DNA from 3 places in the Agrobacterium tumefaciens genome. Region 2 is predicted to be linked to each of the others. Evidence: predicted binding sites of a transcription regulator. Region 2 holds the regulator's gene; each other region holds the start of a gene.
What was found. Region 2 encodes PhoB, which activates phosphate uptake and scavenging genes when phosphate is short. Its sites were predicted from a motif close to TGTCATNNANCTGTCAT; they were not measured.
Positions count from the first base shown of each region.

Region 1: the regulator PhoB is predicted to act here: its motif matches at 3,421-3,437, upstream of phnC (phosphonate ABC transporter ATP-binding protein).
Region 3: the regulator PhoB is predicted to act here: its motif matches at 2,247-2,263, upstream of CFBP6623_RS07895 (ceramide glucosyltransferase).

Region 1 is NZ_CP039906.1:17,891-23,822, reverse strand. Features, by position in the region: gene CFBP6623_RS26520 (phosphonate dehydrogenase) at 1-792, opposite strand, end outside; gene phnE (phosphonate ABC transporter, permease protein PhnE) at 806-1,612, opposite strand; gene phnD (phosphate/phosphite/phosphonate ABC transporter substrate-binding protein) at 1,683-2,531, opposite strand; gene phnC (phosphonate ABC transporter ATP-binding protein) at 2,528-3,337, opposite strand; partial or broken gene tnpB (IS66 family insertion sequence element accessory protein TnpB) at 3,558-3,740, opposite strand; gene CFBP6623_RS26495 (DUF6118 family protein) at 3,945-4,667, opposite strand; gene traA (Ti-type conjugative transfer relaxase TraA) at 4,682-5,932, opposite strand, start outside.
Region 2 is NZ_CP039903.1:108,379-114,310, forward strand. Features, by position in the region: gene pstC (phosphate ABC transporter permease subunit PstC) at 1-38, shown strand, start outside; gene pstA (phosphate ABC transporter permease PstA) at 35-1,357, shown strand; gene pstB (phosphate ABC transporter ATP-binding protein PstB) at 1,372-2,187, shown strand; gene phoU (phosphate signaling complex protein PhoU) at 2,286-3,011, shown strand; gene phoB (phosphate regulon transcriptional regulator PhoB) at 3,042-3,725, shown strand; gene CFBP6623_RS00565 (GcrA family cell cycle regulator) at 4,113-4,646, opposite strand; gene CFBP6623_RS00575 (aspartate aminotransferase family protein) at 5,077-5,932, shown strand, end outside.
Region 3 is NZ_CP039903.1:1,576,559-1,582,490, reverse strand. Features, by position in the region: tRNA gene CFBP6623_RS07910 (tRNA-Arg) at 190-266, opposite strand; gene CFBP6623_RS07905 (ETC complex I subunit) at 315-620, opposite strand; tRNA gene CFBP6623_RS07900 (tRNA-Pro) at 888-964, shown strand; gene CFBP6623_RS07895 (ceramide glucosyltransferase) at 1,018-2,160, opposite strand; gene CFBP6623_RS07890 (DUF982 domain-containing protein) at 2,378-2,647, opposite strand; gene CFBP6623_RS07885 (BON domain-containing protein) at 2,859-3,107, shown strand; gene CFBP6623_RS07880 (DUF192 domain-containing protein) at 3,169-3,651, opposite strand; gene CFBP6623_RS07875 (cold-shock protein) at 3,651-4,229, opposite strand; gene CFBP6623_RS07870 (VOC family protein) at 4,422-4,862, shown strand; gene CFBP6623_RS07865 (YcbK family protein) at 5,021-5,932, shown strand, end outside.

The sequences.
Region 1 (5,932 bases), on a different replicon from region 2:
CATCTCATAAACATCAGCGGCGTAGCCTCCCAAGCGCCCCGCCTGCAATGCAGCGACAACAGCCTCTTCATCAACCACGCTTCCGCGTGCAGGATTAATAAGAAGTGCTCCTTTGGGCATTTTGGCGAGTTGTTCAGCGCCGAGGAGATGCTTCGTTTCGGCCGAAAGCGGGAGTGCACACACAAGAAAGGTAGACGACGAGATCAACTGGTCAAATTCAAGAGGCTTTACGTTCAGTCTGATCTCATCGGCTTTGTCCAGGGATTGACGATCCCAGTACGACACAATGGCGCCGAAGGTACTTAGGCGCTGTGCTATAGCTTTTCCGATCGCTCCCATCCCTAAAATGCCGATTGCTGTGCCCTGCAGCCCAAGGCCGTAAAACCGAGGGCGCCAACCTTTGTAATCCCTCCTGACGCTCTTGTCGCCTGGCAGAATGTGCCGCCCAAGAGCAATCATCAGACCGATTGTAAGTTCGGCTGTCGGGTCAGTGAGAAGATCGGACACTATCGTGACGTGGACTCCACGCTGCGTGCAGGCTTCGATGTCGAAGTTATCGAAGCCTTTCAGCGCACATGCCACAAGTTGAAGATCGGGAGCGTGCGCGAGTACAGACGCGTCGATCATGTCCGGCATGAACGCCATCATCGCCTTGGCGTCGCTCAATTCTGCGAGCAGTTTCTCGCGGGGCCATGTATCATCAGTATCGTTGCAAACTAAACGAGCGTGGGGAGATAGCTTTGAGATAATCTCCTCGTGGACGCGATGGGTGATTACTACCTTTGGGAGCATTTAATTTATCCTTCTATTGCAGCTGGCGGCGGAGGAGAGCGCCGACCTGGTCAACGATGGTGACCATCAGAAGGACAACGAGCATGATCGCAAGAACCTCCTGATAATTCATGATCCGGAGGGATGTCATCAACTCGAAACCGATACCACCAGCTCCCACAGTGCCCAGGATTGTCGAGGCGCGGAAGTTGTACTCCCACCGATAGATGGTCACATCGGCCAATTGCGGTAGAACTTGTGGCAAGATCGCCCGCGTCACGATCTGGAACGGCGACGCACCAGCTGCGCGTGCGGCTTCTATAGGCGCATTATCGCAATGCTCGATCGCCTCCGCAAAGAACTTGCCCACCATGCCAACCGAGTGAAGACCAAGAGCCAGCACGCCTGGGAGCGCTCCAAATCCCACTGCCGCCACGAAGACGATGCCCATAATCAGCTCCGGGATCGACCGTAGACCATTCAACAATCCACGCGAGATCATATAGATGACAGCGTTGGGTGCTGTTTTCCCTGAGGCGAAAAAGCCAACTGGAAGTGATATCAGTACCGCGATCGCAGTCCCAGCTATACTCATCGCCAGAGTGTCGATGAGAGGGCTGATCCACTCCAAGCCTCGGTTGAAATCCGGGGGAAACATTTCCGTACCGAGCTGCCAGAGCGCAGGAAACCCAGATCCCAGACGCTCCAGATCAAGAAGACCGGAGTGATAACTGCTAACAATGATCACACACGCAATTGCCAACGCGATCACGCCAGCTCTGGTCCAAGCTTTGTTTTGATGTTGAAGGATAGAGTCGTAGTCGGCCGACGGCTGTGTCATCACATATCCTGGAAGAAAGGACGCAGGCCAGCGCCTGCGTCGAAAGGTGAGAAACTGTCTCGAACGCGCCTTACTGACTCAGGTCCAAGTTCAGCACTTTACCGAGCTCACGGACGACGTCGTAGGCTTTGTCATCGATCGGAGCGAACCCATCGGCTTTGAAGGATGCCAATACCTTTTCGTCTTTAAGGTCGATGAAGGCTTTGGTGATCGCCTCTTTCAACGAAGTGTCAAGATCCGACCGCATGGTCCAGGGGTACTGCGGGAACGGATCGGACTCGGCGAGGGCGATAACTTTCTTAGGATCAATGGTGCCACGAGCGACCATTGAATTGTAGATGGGCAACGAAAGTCCGCCAATCTGAGCATTGCCATTCTGCACTGCAATAGCCACGGCATCATGCGACCCTACGAAGTTCTCGCTATAGTCTTTTCCAGCCTCAACTCCGGCCTTAAGCAGCATAGATTTCGGGATAAGGTGGCTTGAGGTGGAAGCCACGTCCCCAAACGCGACCTTTTTCCCTTTTGCATCTTCAAGGCTTTCGATGCCAGCCTCTGCATTGGCGACAACTACAGCGCGATAGGTAGTTTCGCCATCCTTCATAAGTGCTGCGAAAGGCTCGATATCAGCCTTGGTTTTCGCGAGCGTGTAAGAGAGCGGCCCGAAATAAGCCAACTCAAGCCGGCCGAAACGCATCGCTTCGATCATTGACGAGTAGTCGGTCGTTACGATCAGTTCAATCTCCCGACCGAGTGTCTTCTCAAGATACTCCTCGAGAGGACGATTGTTTTTGATGACAGTGGCGGCGTTCTCGTCCGGTAGCAACGCGACGCGCAATGTCTCTGGATTTGAGCCAGCATGCGCCAACGAACTCCAGCCAAGAACGGCGAGGAATGCGAGGGACAGAAGCTTCTTCATAATGCGGCCTCCATGGCAGCTAAAGGTTGATCATACTCGTAGTTGGACAAATCTTGTGTTGTGGTCGGATTTCTTGGGGCGCTGCGGTAGATCGACGCACACATTTGATCGGTCAGTTCGTCGACAGCGGCGTCCGCAACCACTTCCCCGTCGCGCATAGCAATGACCCGGTCGCCGAACCGGCGAGCTAGATCGATCTGATGAAGGCTGATCACAGCAGTGATGCCGTCGGCTGTGCATATTTCGCGAAGCTGCGACAGGACCTCGACAGCCGTTTCAGGGTCCAGACTTGCAACGGGCTCATCTGCAAGGACCAGTTGGGGCTTCTGGACCAGCGCGCGCGCAATGCCCACCCGTTGCTGCTGACCGCCGGATAGTTGATCCGCCCTGACGAGAGCCTTATCAAGAAGGCCTACGCGTTCAAGGCATTCCAACCCCAGCCTTCGATCCGAACGCGGCATAGGGAACAACGTACGCCAGCCAGAGTGGTAGCCCAGGCGGCCCGTCATGACGTTGTCGAGCGCGCTCAAGCGCCCTATGAGTTGGTGCTGCTGGAATATCATCCCAGTTCGCCTTCGGTGAATGCGAAGCTTAGTTTCCGCATCCAGAGCACCAATATCGTTAGAAGTGATCGAACCAGACGTCGGCGCAACCAAGCCGTTGAGTGTCCGGATGAGGGTAGATTTGCCTGCGCCGGATCTACCGAGGAGCACGACGAACTGACCCTGGTTGAACGTCAATGTCGTTGTCTTCAAAGCTTGGGTGCCGTTGGCATAGGTCACGGCAACTCCGTTCAGAGCCAGCATCACAATAATCCTGATCGTTAGTGGTGCATCGATTGAATATTTGCATCACTATGGGCGACATATGACGTCCGTTTATCAGGCTCGTGAAACTTCAATGACAGCACTTAAACTCAGCTCTACCTCCTCGCGTAGCTGCGATGGAGAAATTTCACCCAGAGCCGCCTGATCATGACGGCCCGGTCCCAATTCTACACCACCTTGACGGATGCTATCCCATATTCGGCCAGATAAACCGGCCCTTCTCCAGCCGCCGGGTAAAAAGGCAGGCGCCCAGACCATCATGCCAGATGATCTTCAAAATATCCGATCTGCGGCCCCTGAAGACGAAGAGATGCCCTGACAACGGATCATGCTGCAGAACCTCCTGCACCCGAAGCGCCAAGGAGGGAAAGCCACAGCGCATGTCCGTATATCCGCGCCTTCCTGGCGGGCACCCTTGATCCCGAATATTCCCGTCAGCTGACCGAGCAACTACGACAGGCAGGCGTCCCGGTTTGACCATGCCGTCGCTGGCAATTAATCTGAGCACGTGGCGGATGTTTGCAAGCAGACCCGGATGTTTGCGAGCACATTGGCAAAGAGCGTGAGCACGACGCCCGCTCCATTGTCAGATAATTCGAGCAGAAAATGCCGATGTTTGCGAGCAGAGGCGCTTATGTTGGCAAGCCGCTACAACTATGTCCTGTGATTTGTTGGGATCGGCAACCTCGATCATCGCCCGGCCGGCGCTGACACGGTCTCTTCCCATCACAAGGCTGGCAACATGGCTGTCGATCGAAAAAGGCAGGAAGCGCGGCAATAGGGCGAGCAGCACCATACCGGCTATGATGCCGATCGCGCCGGCCATCCACATCCGGAAATTTTGGTGCTCCCGGATATAGGCCCCTTTCGTGACGGTCGCGAGCTGCCTGCCGATACGCTCGAGATCGGACGCTTGGCGCTCAAGCTGCTGAGCGGCATTGCGAACAAGGTCCGTGCCGCTGCGCTCGATCGTACGAGCATAATGGTCCGGTCCTTGCCGAAGAGCCGGCGATTTTTCGATGGCCTGCAGGCGTTCTCCGACAATGTTGAGACTCTGGACGACGCGGCCAATGTCGGCGCTGTAGTCGACCGGCGCGCTTTGGCCTTCAAGCCGGTCAAAAGCCGCTTCGACACCTTTGCGGATTGTGGTCATTTCCCGGCTTAGATCGGCGGCGAGATCTTCGACCGTCTCGCGCAATGCCTCGAAGGCAGCCGCCGGGTCGCCGGGATCATGTTCGTTCGAAGCTTCGGAGTCTGTGTGATCCTGGTATTCATCGGCCTGAACTTCGTTGCGATCGTCTTCCGTCATTCCGCTTCCTTCTCTTACAAGCCAAGTCCCATTCCCTGGCTACGGCTCTGCGTGATGCCCTTTTGCAGTTCCTGGGACACACGCTCGTTTTGCTGCAGATTCCGTCCCATACCAAGATCTCGCCCTCGATTGCGCAAGGCCGATTCAAGTTGCGGATCGCGCTCCAGGCTCTTCGCCATGTCGCGCATCTGTCCCTCGACCTTCTGACGGGCCTCGACATGCCATCCCGTCGTCAGTGTTTTGCGCTCCTTATCCAGCTTCTGCCAGTGCTGGACGAACCGTTCTGCACGAATATTGGGATCGGAAAGCGCAGCCCGCTCGCGGTCCATGCCGGCGATAAGCTGGCCGACGCGCTCGCGGCCGGAAAGCTGCGTCATCGCATCCGCCGTCTGGGGGTCATATTGAAGAGCGGACCGGATGAGGTCATGCGATCCCGGCCGCGTCTGGTCAAGACGCTGGCCCGCTGTGTGCAGCTCCTGCTTTTGCCCTTCGAGTACGGGCAAATTCTGCTGGAGCTGCTTGTCGGCAGCGCTGAATGCCCGCGCATAACCGTCGACCGCCTGTTCAAAGCCCGACAGTGGCCGCGACCGCTCCGCAAGGCGATCCTGTGCCGTCTCCTTTCGCCCAAGAGAGGGACGCTCGCCCCCTTCCCTTTCCGGCCGATAGGTCGGCACGGACGGCTTCAGCTTCAGACCATCGAACATGCCACGCCGCTGGCGATCGGCCTTCTCCGGCCCCTTCTGCCCTGCCTGCATACCCTTCCCCTCCGAGCGGTCCTGCTGCGACTTATCGGCGACGGAGCCACGCCCCAGTTTCAGGCCGTCAAATGCAGTCCGGCTCTGGCTGTCGCGCTTGGCAACATCATGGGCGAGATCCTGTGCCGCATCCTGCGTGAGTACAGGACCGGCCCGCTCGCCGGCACGTTCCTCGTAAACATGCTGGCGCTCGGTAGGCCGGTCCTGCTGCTCCTGCGCAGGTCGCACCGCACGGGCCGACAGTTCCTGCCCTTGGAATTGGACAGGAGCAAGTTCGATCTCGCTGCGCACTCCGAATTGTTCCGCAATACCGCGCCGTTCGGCAAAATCCTTGGCATAGTCCAAAGTGGTTTCTTTTGCCCCTGAGCGTGACAGGCGGCTTTCAAGCTGGGCATAAACCAGTTCGCCGGCATCCTGAACGCTCCACGCGTTGCGATGCGTCTCCGTGCCATCAGGAAGCCGAACCGGCTGTGATCCCTCATGCTTGAGTCCGATTGTCGCACCAATCTC
Region 2 (5,932 bases):
TTTACATCGTGCGCAAATACCGGGAGCAATATGAATGACCGACATCGTTTCTCCCACAGCCGGTGCTGCCGCCGGAAACAGCGCCACGCGCCGTGATATCGGCATCAAGCGCCGCTATGCCGCCGAACGCCGCTTCCGCGCCTATGGAATGGCAGCGATTTCCTTCGGCCTCATCTTCCTCTTCCTGCTGCTCTGGTCGGTCGTTTCCAAGGGTTACACCGCCTTCCAGCAGACGATGATCACGGTCCCGGTCGAGTTTTCCGAACTGATCATCGATCCGAAGAATGAGCGGGCCGCAAACCCCGCAAAGCTGATGACGGCCAATTATCCCGTTCTCGCCCGAGATGCGGTTGCCAAGGTTCTCGGCGTCGCGCCGACGGACCGCGCCGGTCTGCGCGCCGTCAACGTCATGATCTCCGACAGCGTCCGCACCCAGCTGCGCGACATCGTCGTCGCCGATCCTGCCGTCATCGGCACCACACGCAACGTCACGCTTCTCGCATCGGGCGATGTGGATAGTGCCTTCAAGGGCCAGGTCGATCTGACGGTGGATGAAGCCAACCGCCGTATCTCGAACCAGCAGCTCGGCTGGATGAATCAGCTCGCCGAAGGCGGCCAGCTCGGCAAACATTTCAACACCGGCATCTTCGTTAACGGCAATTCGAGCCGTCCGGAAGCGGCAGGTGTCGGTGTGGCGCTGATCGGTTCCTTCTATATGATGATGATCGTGCTGGTTCTGTCGCTGCCAATCGGTGTCGCAGCCTCCATCTATCTCGAGGAATTTGCTCCGAAGAACCGTTTGACGGATCTTATCGAGGTGAACATCAACAATCTCGCGGCTGTTCCCTCGATCGTTTACGGTCTGCTTGGCCTTTCCGTCTTCATCAACTTCATGGGCTTTCCGCGCTCGGCCTCTCTGGTCGGCGGCCTCGTCCTGACACTGATGACACTGCCGACGATCATCATTGCCACACGCGCCGCATTGAAGGCCGTGCCGCCGTCGATCCGTGCCGCAGCACTTGGTCTCGGCGCTTCGAAGATGCAGACGATCTTCCATCACGTTCTGCCGCTCGCCATGCCCGGCATTCTCACCGGCACCATCATCGGCCTTGCCCATGCGCTGGGTGAAACGGCGCCGCTGCTCTTGATCGGCATGGTGGCATTCGTTGCAAATTATCCGACAACGCCGATGGATCCGTCCACGGCTCTGCCGGTGCAGATTTACATGTGGGCGAACGAAGCGGAACGTGCCTTTGTCGAAAGGACATCCGGCGCTATCATCATCCTGCTTTTGTTCCTCATCGTCATGAATGTTGGCGCAATCCTGTTGCGTCGCCGCTTCGAACGGCGCTGGTAGAGGGAGATTGAGCAATGAACATGTTGTCGGAAGCAGCAGTTGAAAAGGCGCTGGACAAGAAAATGAATGAAGTTTCGTACAAGATGATCGGCAAGGACGTTTCGGTTTTTTACGGCGAAAAGCGTGCGCTTTACGACGTGAACCTCAATGTCCGCGAAAACACGGTCACTGCGCTCATCGGTCCGTCCGGTTGCGGTAAATCCACATTCCTGCGTACCTTGAATCGCATGAACGATACGATCGATGGCTGCCGGGTTACCGGCAAGATCACCCTCGACAGCGACGATATCTACGATCAGGCGATCGATGTCGTGGAATTGCGCGCCCGCGTCGGCATGGTGTTCCAGAAGCCGAACCCCTTCCCGAAGACGATTTACGAGAACATCTCCTACGGTCCGCGCATCCACGGTCTTGCCCGTAACAAGGCGGATATGGACCAGATCGTTGAACAGAGCCTGCAGAGGGCCGGCCTGTGGAACGAAGTGAAAGACCGCCTGCAGGAATCCGGTACCGGCCTTTCCGGTGGTCAGCAGCAGCGTCTGTGCATTGCGCGCGCGGTTGCCGTCAGCCCGGAAGTGATCCTGATGGATGAACCCTGCTCGGCGCTCGATCCGATCGCAACCGCCAAGGTCGAGGAACTGATCCACGAACTGCGCGCCAACTTTACGATCGTCATCGTCACGCACTCCATGCAGCAGGCAGCGCGTGTTTCCCAGCGTACGGCCATGTTCCATCTTGGTCATCTTGTCGAAGAAAACGAAACGGACAAGATGTTCACCAATCCGGACGACCAGCGTACGCAGGATTACATCATGGGCCGCTTCGGCTGATTTCCGGCCGGCGCTTTATCGAAACCGAACAAGACTGGTGCCTTTGCCGTGCCCCGTTGGCGTGCACGTGCATGAAGGCCAAGCCGGAGGATTAGACCATGACACAGACAACGACCCATTCGCATATTCTGTCCGCTTATGACGAGGAATTGAAGTTCCTGACGCGCCGCATCGCCGAAATGGGCGGTCTGGCCGAGCAGATGTGCGCCGACGCCGTGCGCGCATTGGTCAATTCCGACGCTGCGCTTGCGCAGAAGGTCATTTCCGACGACGCGATCCTCGACCATTCCGAGCGCGAGATCGGCGACAAGGCCATCGTCACCATCGCCAGACGGCAGCCTGTCGCGGCCGATCTTCGCGAAATCATCGGCACGCTGCGTATTGCCGGCGATCTCGAGCGCGTTGGCGATCTCGGCAAGAACACTGCCAAGCGCGTTATCGCGGTTGCCGGCACCGGCGTGCCGCGCAAGCTCGCCCGCGGTCTCGAACATCTGTCGGAACTGGCGCTGGTGCAGCTCAAGGAAGTACTCGACGTCTATTCCACGCGTTCTGCCGAGAAAGCCAACGCCATTCGTGAACGGGACGAAGAAATCGACGCCATGTACACGTCGCTCTTCCGTGAGCTTCTGACCTACATGATGGAAGATCCGCGCAACATCACCACCTGCACACATCTTCTGTTCTGCGCCAAGAACATCGAGCGTATCGGCGATCATGCGACGAATATCGCTGAGACAATCTATTACATGGCCACCGGCAGCCAGCCGGAGGGTGAGCGTCCGAAGGACGATAGTTCCAACACACTCGGTTCGGTGACCGAATAACAGACAGGCAGAAGCTTGCGGAGTTAGTATATGGTGCCCAAGATTGCAGTTGTGGAAGACGAGGAAGCGTTGAGCGTCCTGCTTCGTTACAATCTCGAGGCTGAGGGATACGACGTCGACACGATACCCCGTGGCGACGAGGCGGAAATCAGGCTGCAGGAACGTATTCCGGATCTTCTTATCCTGGACTGGATGTTGCCCGGTGTTTCCGGCATCGAACTGTGCCGGCGCTTGAGAATGCGGCCCGAAACCGAACGCCTGCCCATCATCATGCTGACAGCGCGCGGTGAAGAAAGCGAGCGGGTGCGCGGTCTTGCCACCGGCGCCGACGATTATGTCGTCAAGCCGTTCTCGACGCCGGAACTCATGGCCCGCGTCAAGGCCATGCTACGCCGGGCCCGCCCCGAGGTTCTTTCATCGGTGCTGAAATGCGGCGATATCGAACTCGATCGCGAAACCCACCGCGTTCACCGCAAGAGCCGCGAAGTGCGCCTCGGACCGACGGAATTTCGCCTGCTGGAATTCCTGATGACATCTCCGGGCCGGGTGTTCTCCCGCTCGCAGTTGCTGGACGGCGTCTGGGGTCACGATATCTACGTGGATGAGCGCACCGTTGACGTTCACGTAGGACGCCTGCGCAAGGCGCTCAATTTTTCGCACATGCAGGATGTCATCCGCACCGTTCGCGGTGCTGGATATTCGATGGAAGCCTGAGCTAAGCCGAACAGCAGCTTCAATCAGCACAACATCTGACCAAAATCAAAAGGCCCGACACCATTCCGGTTTCGGGCCTTTCGGTTTTGAACCTTTCCCAAACACGGCACCTTGACCTTTTGAATGGACAATCGGCGGCCTGTTCGCATGCGGATTGTGGGCTAGAGTATTTCCAGTAAAGCGGTTCTACGTCCGGAAAATGCGTAAAACAAAGAGATAGGGCACGTCCAAAGTTGCCGTTTAAACCGCACGTGCCTGGACCGGGCGGCGTGGAGGAAAGGCCGAACATGCCACCGGCGATTGTTTTCCGGAACCGGCCTGAATTTGTCATAAAAAAACGGGCCCGAAGGCCCGTAGTTTTTGAGTGCTGAATGCGTGCCGCAACACTCAAGCCTTACGGCGCTCACTGACCGGCTGGTAGGCGAGCTTCGCATGGAACTTGCAATAGGGTGAGGATTCCAGCGCTTCGCAACCGCAGAAGTGGAAATCGTCTTTCAAGGGATCACCGACCGGCCACTTGCAGGTGCGCTCGGTCAGTTCCGTCAGCGTCAAGCGACGGGAAATCGGCGTCACTACATTTCTGGAAGGAACGTAATCGAGAACCTGCGCGGTTTCGATATCGATCTCTTCATGAAGAGCCGTTGCTGCGTTCGAACGGCTCATGGTTCGGGCCGGTGCCGCGCTGACGCGTGCCGTGAAATTTGTCGCGCGCGGGGCAGGGGCCGCGGTGCGCTTGGGCGCGGAGCGTGCAGAAGTCACCGGTCCGCCGGCCTTGACGCGTCCCGGCAGATTGAGGCGGTGGACCTTGCCGATCACGGCATTACGGCTTACACCGCCCAGCTGCGCTGCTATCTGGCTGGCGCTCAGTCCTTCGGCCCACAATTTCTTGAGTTTCTCGACCCGCTCGTCTGTCCAGTTCATGCCGCTTCTCCGCTTGTCGCGTATCTTTCGGCAGAATCCCTCTCCGTCTCGCGGGCGCGCCGCGAGCGTGGTTTCTGCCGGATTTTAGGTGACTAGTTCCGCCGCAATGCAGTCTAGTAATTAGCGATTAACCTAGTGCCAGCCCGACTCCGTGGCAAGAGTCGCGGGAATCATCTGGAATCGATTTTCCGGTTTTCCCCAACTTGCTGGCGAGTTGAGTCTGAAAGGCAACACCTTGGGCCTCTTTCGGTGGCGCCTACTAGTGCTTGAGAAGCCCGGGAAACGCGGACTTTTGTTGACATCGGCAAACGAAGTGACAATAGTGCCCCTGCCGCCGCGAGGCGGCATTTTTGATTTTCAGGCGAGGGATAACCTCGCGAGCCTATTGACAACCTTATGACAGCGCATCCGCGCAAGGAGTGATACAGCCATGGCCGAAGCCGCCGCGCCATTGTTCGATACGTTTGCAAGAGCCCCGCTGCGCTTCGAGCGCGGTGAAGGCGTCTGGCTGTTCACGGAGAGCGGCGAACGATATCTGGATTTTGCAGCCGGTGTTGCGGTTAACTCGCTGGGCCACGCCCATCCGCACCTCGTGGAAGCAATCAAGGCGCAGGCCGAGAAGGTCTGGCACGTCTCGAACCTTTATGAAGTGCCCGGACAGGAAAAGCTCGCCAAGCGGCTGACGGAAGCAACTTTCGCGGACAAGGTGTTCTTCACCAATTCCGGTGCTGAAGCGCTGGAATGCGCCATCAAGACCACGCGCCGTTATCACTATTCAAAGGGCCACCCGGAAAAATTCCGCATCGTCACCTTCGAGGGCGCGTTCCATGGCCGCACGCTGGCAACAATCGCTGCCGGCGGCCAGCAGAAATATCTCGAGGGTTTCGGTCCCAAGGTCGAAGGTTTCGATCAGGTTCCTTTCGCTGATGTCGATGCCTTGAAGGCTGCCATCACGTCTGAGACGGCCGCGCTTTTGATCGAGCCTATCCAGGGCGAGGGCGGTATTCGTGCGCCGAGCAAGGAATTCCTGCAAATCCTGCGTGGATTGTGCGACGAGCACGGCCTTCTCCTGATTTTTGATGAAGTGCAGACGGGCGTCGGCCGCACGGGTAAGCTGTTTGCCTATGAGCAGACCGGCGTTGCGCCTGATATCATGGCGGTTGCCAAGGGTATCGGCGGCGGTTTCCCGCTTGGCGCATGCCTTGCAACAGCGGATGCCGCCTCCGGCATGACGGCCGGTGTGCATGGCACCACCTATGGCGGCAACCCCCTGGCAATGGCGGTCG
Region 3 (5,932 bases), 1.5 Mb from region 2:
ATGCGCGCGTCGCGGGGAACCCGCCGCCGCCGATGCGCCAACCGAAATTAGGTGCTAAAGGTGGGGAAAACCGGAAATGCCCAAATCAAACGCCGCGAGTTGCCCCAACCAGTCAGCACAGGGACAAACCAAACCCGCGAAATCAAGTCGGAAAAATATGGATAGGGAAATATCTAATTTATTGGTTTTTGGCGACCCCTGCAGGACTCGAACCTGCGACCTACTGCTTAGAAGGCAGTTGCTCTATCCAGTTGAGCTAAGGGGCCGTCACACCGGGCAATCGATGCTCCGGCAAAAACTTTGGTCGTCGTGTTTCAGTGCGTCCAGGGCTGGGTGCGGTTGAAACGGAAATTGTCGGTGTAGGAAACCACCTTGCGGGTCGCTTCCTTCGGCAGAATGACGCGGTATTCGATGCCCTTGCGCTGTGCATAGGCTTCGGCCTGTTCCTGCGTCTCGAATGTCAGCTTGACCTGCTGCTTCATGTCGGAACTGGAGGTGTAGCCCATGATCGGGTCGATCTTGCGCGGAACTTCGGCGTCGAATTCCAGAACCCAGACATTGGTCTTCGCCGTGCCGGATTGCATGGCGGTTTTTGCAGGGCGGTAAATCTTCGCAGACATGTCGAAACTGCTCCGGTTGGGCGGCGGGGCATGGCACCCCGGATTATTCTTCACGTACCTGAATAGAATAACCAAATCGTGTCAGGAACGTTGAATTTGGAATGGACTGACTTCCCGTGAGAGTCAAGATGATTATCCCCTCGCTTTCCCCTGGCGATCTTCCCACGTCAGCACCGCGCTCTGTTGATCGAGACAATGGCTGAACAAAGATGAATTTCCCTGTTGCGGACTTCAGGTGAACCGTGTATTCCCCAGCCATCGCCTCGGCGGAGTGTAGCGCAGTCTGGTAGCGCATCTGGTTTGGGACCAGAGGGTCGGGAGTTCGAATCTCTCCACTCCGACCATTTTAAAGCAAAACATCAGCTTTACGGCGTAACCCCTTCAAATAAGCGTCTGTTCATTCTGTGGATGGCCCGGCCAATGTGCTTTCGGCCGTGCCGATTGTCATGACATTGCCGCGCCAGGCCACTGCGCTGCCGATCCAGCTGCGGGCCCAGACGACGGGCATGATCATATCCCGGGCGATCATGGCAGGCAGCGTATGGAGGGATAGCGGCCAGCGGTTGAGGGCTGCGAGCAGCAGTTCCGGGACATACATGATGGCAAGCACGGCAAAAGCGGTGATGGCGAGGTTCATGTCCATCATCGCAGCGGCAGCGAGCGCAAGGAGGAGCGGGGGAAGCGCGCCGGTCAGGATTTCCGGTGCGAAATATTGCGGGAAGGTCACACGCCTCAGTCGCGCCCAGCGGGTCTGGCGCGACCAGATTTCACTGGGGTGGCGCTGGCCGAGCGGCTGTTCGAAAGGCGGCGAGACCAGATGCACCTTGCGGCCGGCGTTTCGGACCAGTTTGGTCGAGGCGGCGTCTTCGGCGATTTCGGCGGCGAGTGCCCGGATGCCGCCGTGGTCTTCCAGGAAGGGCTTGTTCCACAACATCGACTTGCCCTGTGCGAAACCGATGCCGATCGCTTCCGCGGCATATTGCCAACGGCCCTGCGAACCGTTGAGGAAGGCGCATTCCACATGCGCCCAGAAGCCCGCCGGACGTGAGCCGAGGGGCGGCGAGCAGACCAGCCCGCTATCCGGCCGCCAGGCCGACATCATGGTCGCAATATAGGATTTCGGCATCAGCACGTTCGAATCGGCAAGGATGACCCATTCATGCCGGGCGGCGCGCCAGCCCTTGACGCAATTGTTCAGCTTCGGATTGGCGCTGATACGGTCGTCGCCGAGGAGCACCTGCGCCGGGATCGCCGGGAAGGCGGCGCTCGTCCGGCGCACCTCGTCAATCACCGGATCGAATTCATCGGCAACGCAGAACAGCAATTCATAATCCGGCCAGTCGAGTTCAAATGCCCGCGACAGCGTCAGCGACGTGAAGTTTTCCACGCCGCGCAGGGGCACCACGATCGAGACAGGCGGCTTTTGTCGCACAAGCGCGTTTTCCGTGTCGCGCCGCCTCAGGCGCCAGCCGGCGAGAACAATGCCGAGAAGATTGAAGGCAAGCAGCAGAATTGCGCAAAGGGCAAAGACAGTTTCCATGCTGGCCAGTTCCACTCCCTAGCTTCCGGCGGTTCACCCCGCCAACCGATTCCATGGAATTCGTCTTTGCCGATTATAACGTTTAGGTGACAGTTACATGTCATCATCGGCAGTGCGGGCAGGCTATGTGGTGCGGGAAACGGCGCTCAAGCATCTGGCGTGCCGCAAAGAAAAGCCCTTCGCGGAGAAGGGCCCAATCGTCACCATGGCATGAACTTTAGTGGATGTTCAGAATATGTGCGTGACTGCTTGCGACGAGAAACGATTCCCGGGCTTTTTCGATGTCGCACCTGCCGGCGATCGCATCGAGGCAGTTTCTGCGGGCTTCTTCATATTCCGGCCCATGTTCTTCCGGCCAGCGGTACATCAGCATGTCCAGCGCCACCAGCGGGCTGTAGATTTCCACGGCTACGCACAGCGGCAGGTGGATGGCAACGGGCTTCATCCACGAGGCATGGTGACACGGCTCCGTTCTGTTAATCAGCATGTCATTCCTCCCTGTTTTCCGCGCCTTCATGGCGGTTTTCATTCCCATGCGCGTAATGCCCGCCTCACGAAATGGTTCCCGATCACCTAAAATGTGATCGATTGGGGGGTTCCAATTTTCCAAGATGAATGGAAGATGAATGGAATGATGAACCGGAGATGAACAAAACCGCTACTGGCGCGTTGTAATGTCCATAAGAAGGAGAACCCACATGTTCAATTTGTCAGGCATTCAGGAAAGCTTCTTCGGAGACCGCATGGCGGGTGTTTGCCAGGCGATCACCTCGGCTCTGGCCTTCGAATCAGGTCTCGAAAAGTCGCGTATTTCGGCAAGCGTTGAAAACGACGTGATCTATCTGGAAGGCACGGCTGATTCGGTCGAAGCGATCGATATTGCCATCAACCTTGCCGCTTCGATCTCCAATTGCCGGATTCTGAGCCATATCGAGCCGGTTTACTGAGCATTGCACCAGCCGGGCGAAACATCGTCCGGCACTATTCAGATGCAATAACGCGGCAACATTATTTCCGGTTGCCGATTTGCCCACTGCGGACAACATCGCCCGGCTTGATGCCATAACGTTTTGCGGTGCCGCCATTCAGTTCAAGCACAAATTTAACCGGACCACGGGAGCTGATGATCGCTTCCGAATGCGGAACTGCGTTTTCGTGAATATGGGTGATACGCCCGTCGCGGGCGATGAACAGCATGTCGAGCGGGATGAGCGTGTTGCGCATCCACATGGCCACGTCGCGTTCCTGGCCGAAATCGAACAACATGCCGCTTTCAAGCGGCATGGCTTTGCGGAACATCAGCCCCTGTTCGCGCTGGGCATTGCTAAGGGCCAGCTCCGCCGTGAAATCGTGGTTTTTTCCTGAGGCGGTTTCGATCGTCAGTGGCTCGGACGTGAAGGTCTGTTGCTGAGCCTGAACAATGCCTGCGAGCGAGAAAAAAAGAAGCGCCATAACGGCGCTCTTCATTATTTTAGGCAACAGGCCGGCCATCAGTGCGACATCCCGACTGAGACCGGGTTGTCGGGGTGAATTTCAGCCGCCATCAAACCCTTGTCGCCATCGCCGAAACGCACCAGCACCACCTGGCCCGGGCGCAGTTCCGTCAGGCCGAAACGACGCAGCGTTTCCATATGCACAAAAATGTCTTCCGTTCCTTCGCCACGCGTCAGGAAGCCGAAACCCTTGGTGCGGTTGAACCACTTGACGATGGCGCGCTCCAGCCCGCTTGAGGGTGTGACCTGCACATGGGTGCGCACCGGCGGCAGCTGCGAGGGGTGAACGGCGGTCGATTGATCCATCGACAGGATGCGAAAAGCCTGGAAGCCGCGGTCACGACGCTGGATGAGGGCGACGATGCGGGTGCCTTCGAGAATGGTCTGGTATCCGTCCCGGCGCAGGCAGGAGACGTGCAGCAGCACATCCTGCGTGCCGTTATCGGGCACGATGAAGCCGAAACCCTTGGCGACGTCGAACCATTTCACGACGCCGGTAATTTCGGTCAGGTCCACGGCATCGCCCGAAAGGTCCTCGACATCGACTATCGTTTTCGATGACATCCTATCAGCCATATCCTGCCAACCCCTCGATTACGCGCCATACACCGGTCAACTGATTCCTGTGTACCAGATTAACATCTTGGTAACGGTTCCACGCAAGCCCTAGTTTTTGATTTGCGCAGCTGCTTTTATGTCGCCGTCCTTGTCCGGGGCTTGCGATCATGCGTTTAACGGCTCCGGACCCGTGTATTGGAGAGGAAGAAAATGCGGTATCTGCACACAATGGTTCGTGTCAAAGACCTTGGCGAATCAATGAAATTCTATTGCGACCTCATGGGTCTCGAGGAAATACGCCGAATCGAAAACGAAAAAGGCCGATTCACTCTGGTTTTTCTTGCTGCGCGTGATGACATTGCTGTGGCCAGGGAAAAAAAGGCGCCGAGCCTCGAACTCACGTATAATTGGGATACCGAGGATTACACCGGCGGCCGCAATTTCGGCCATCTGGCTTACGAGGTCGACAATATCTACGACTTCTGCGCCAGGCTCCAGCAGAATGGCATCGTGATCAACCGGCCGCCGCGTGATGGGCACATGGCCTTCGTCCGTTCGCCTGACGGTATTTCTTTCGAGATTCTGCAGAAGGGCGAAAGCCTCGCACCAGCCGAACCGTGGATATCTATGCAGAATACCGGTTCCTGGTAAGGGATTTTCCCGGCCAACAGCGGCGTTTTCGGGCGCTCTTGCCTTATCCTGATGGGATGAGGCATATTCCGCGAATCAAAACGGCCCGTTCCGTTTTGGGAAAGCACACGATTCCGTTCCCGTGCTGCTGTTGGAAATGCAAGATACGGAGGCCACTCATGAAAACTGTCGAGGGCGCGAAAGGACGCGTTTCCTGTCAGCGTCTCGTTATTGCGGTTTCGTTGCTCGGGCTTTCCGGCTGTGTTTCGGCGGTGACGGATGATGAGATGGCCGCCAATACCAAGAAGCCGGAAATTGCCGCGCAACAACCGTCGCAGACGGCCGCAGCGGCCGTCGCCGCGACTGCGGCTGGCGCTCGGCCGGGGCATTATGTGGACCCTGCCGTTGCATCGGCGTCCGGTGGCGCCGTGCCGGCTCAGCCGCAGGCGCCGGGTGGCCCGGCGCAGGGTTATGGTGCCGCCGCCGATATTGGCGGGCTGACGACGCAGCCAACAGCAATTTCCGCCGGCACATCCAGCATCTATTCCACCGCCCGTGCGGCAACCCCTTCCGTAGCGGCAGACGGTTCCGTCGCCGCCCCATCGCAGAAGATCATTCCCGCCGTCAGCAGCGTTTATTCAGCGCCGGCGCAGCCGCAACTCCAGCCGCAGCCTGTTTCCGCGCCAGTTCCGGTGCCGGAACAGCACAGCGAAAACCGCCAGCCTGTTCCCACACCCGCGCCGCAACAGCTTGCAGCCGCCGCCGCTGCGCAACCCGCGACAAACGTGGTGCCCGCAGGTGAGAAACAGGAAGCAGGTGAGAAACAGGAAAGCGAAGGCACAGGCGTAACGCTTGCGGCATTTTTCGCCGGAGCCGCCAAAAAACGGCTGCCGAAAATGATCGAGAATGGTACCGCTGCAAATACCGAGGTTGCGGCGCTATCGGGCGCAACGGACCGAACGATGGGTATTGCGCTTTCGGGTCGCTCGATGATGTCTGAGGAATTCGACGATGCGCATCTCGAAGATGAGGATGACGAACCGACCGGCCTCATGAAGCTGGCGTCGCTTTCCGGCCTGACCCGTGTTTCC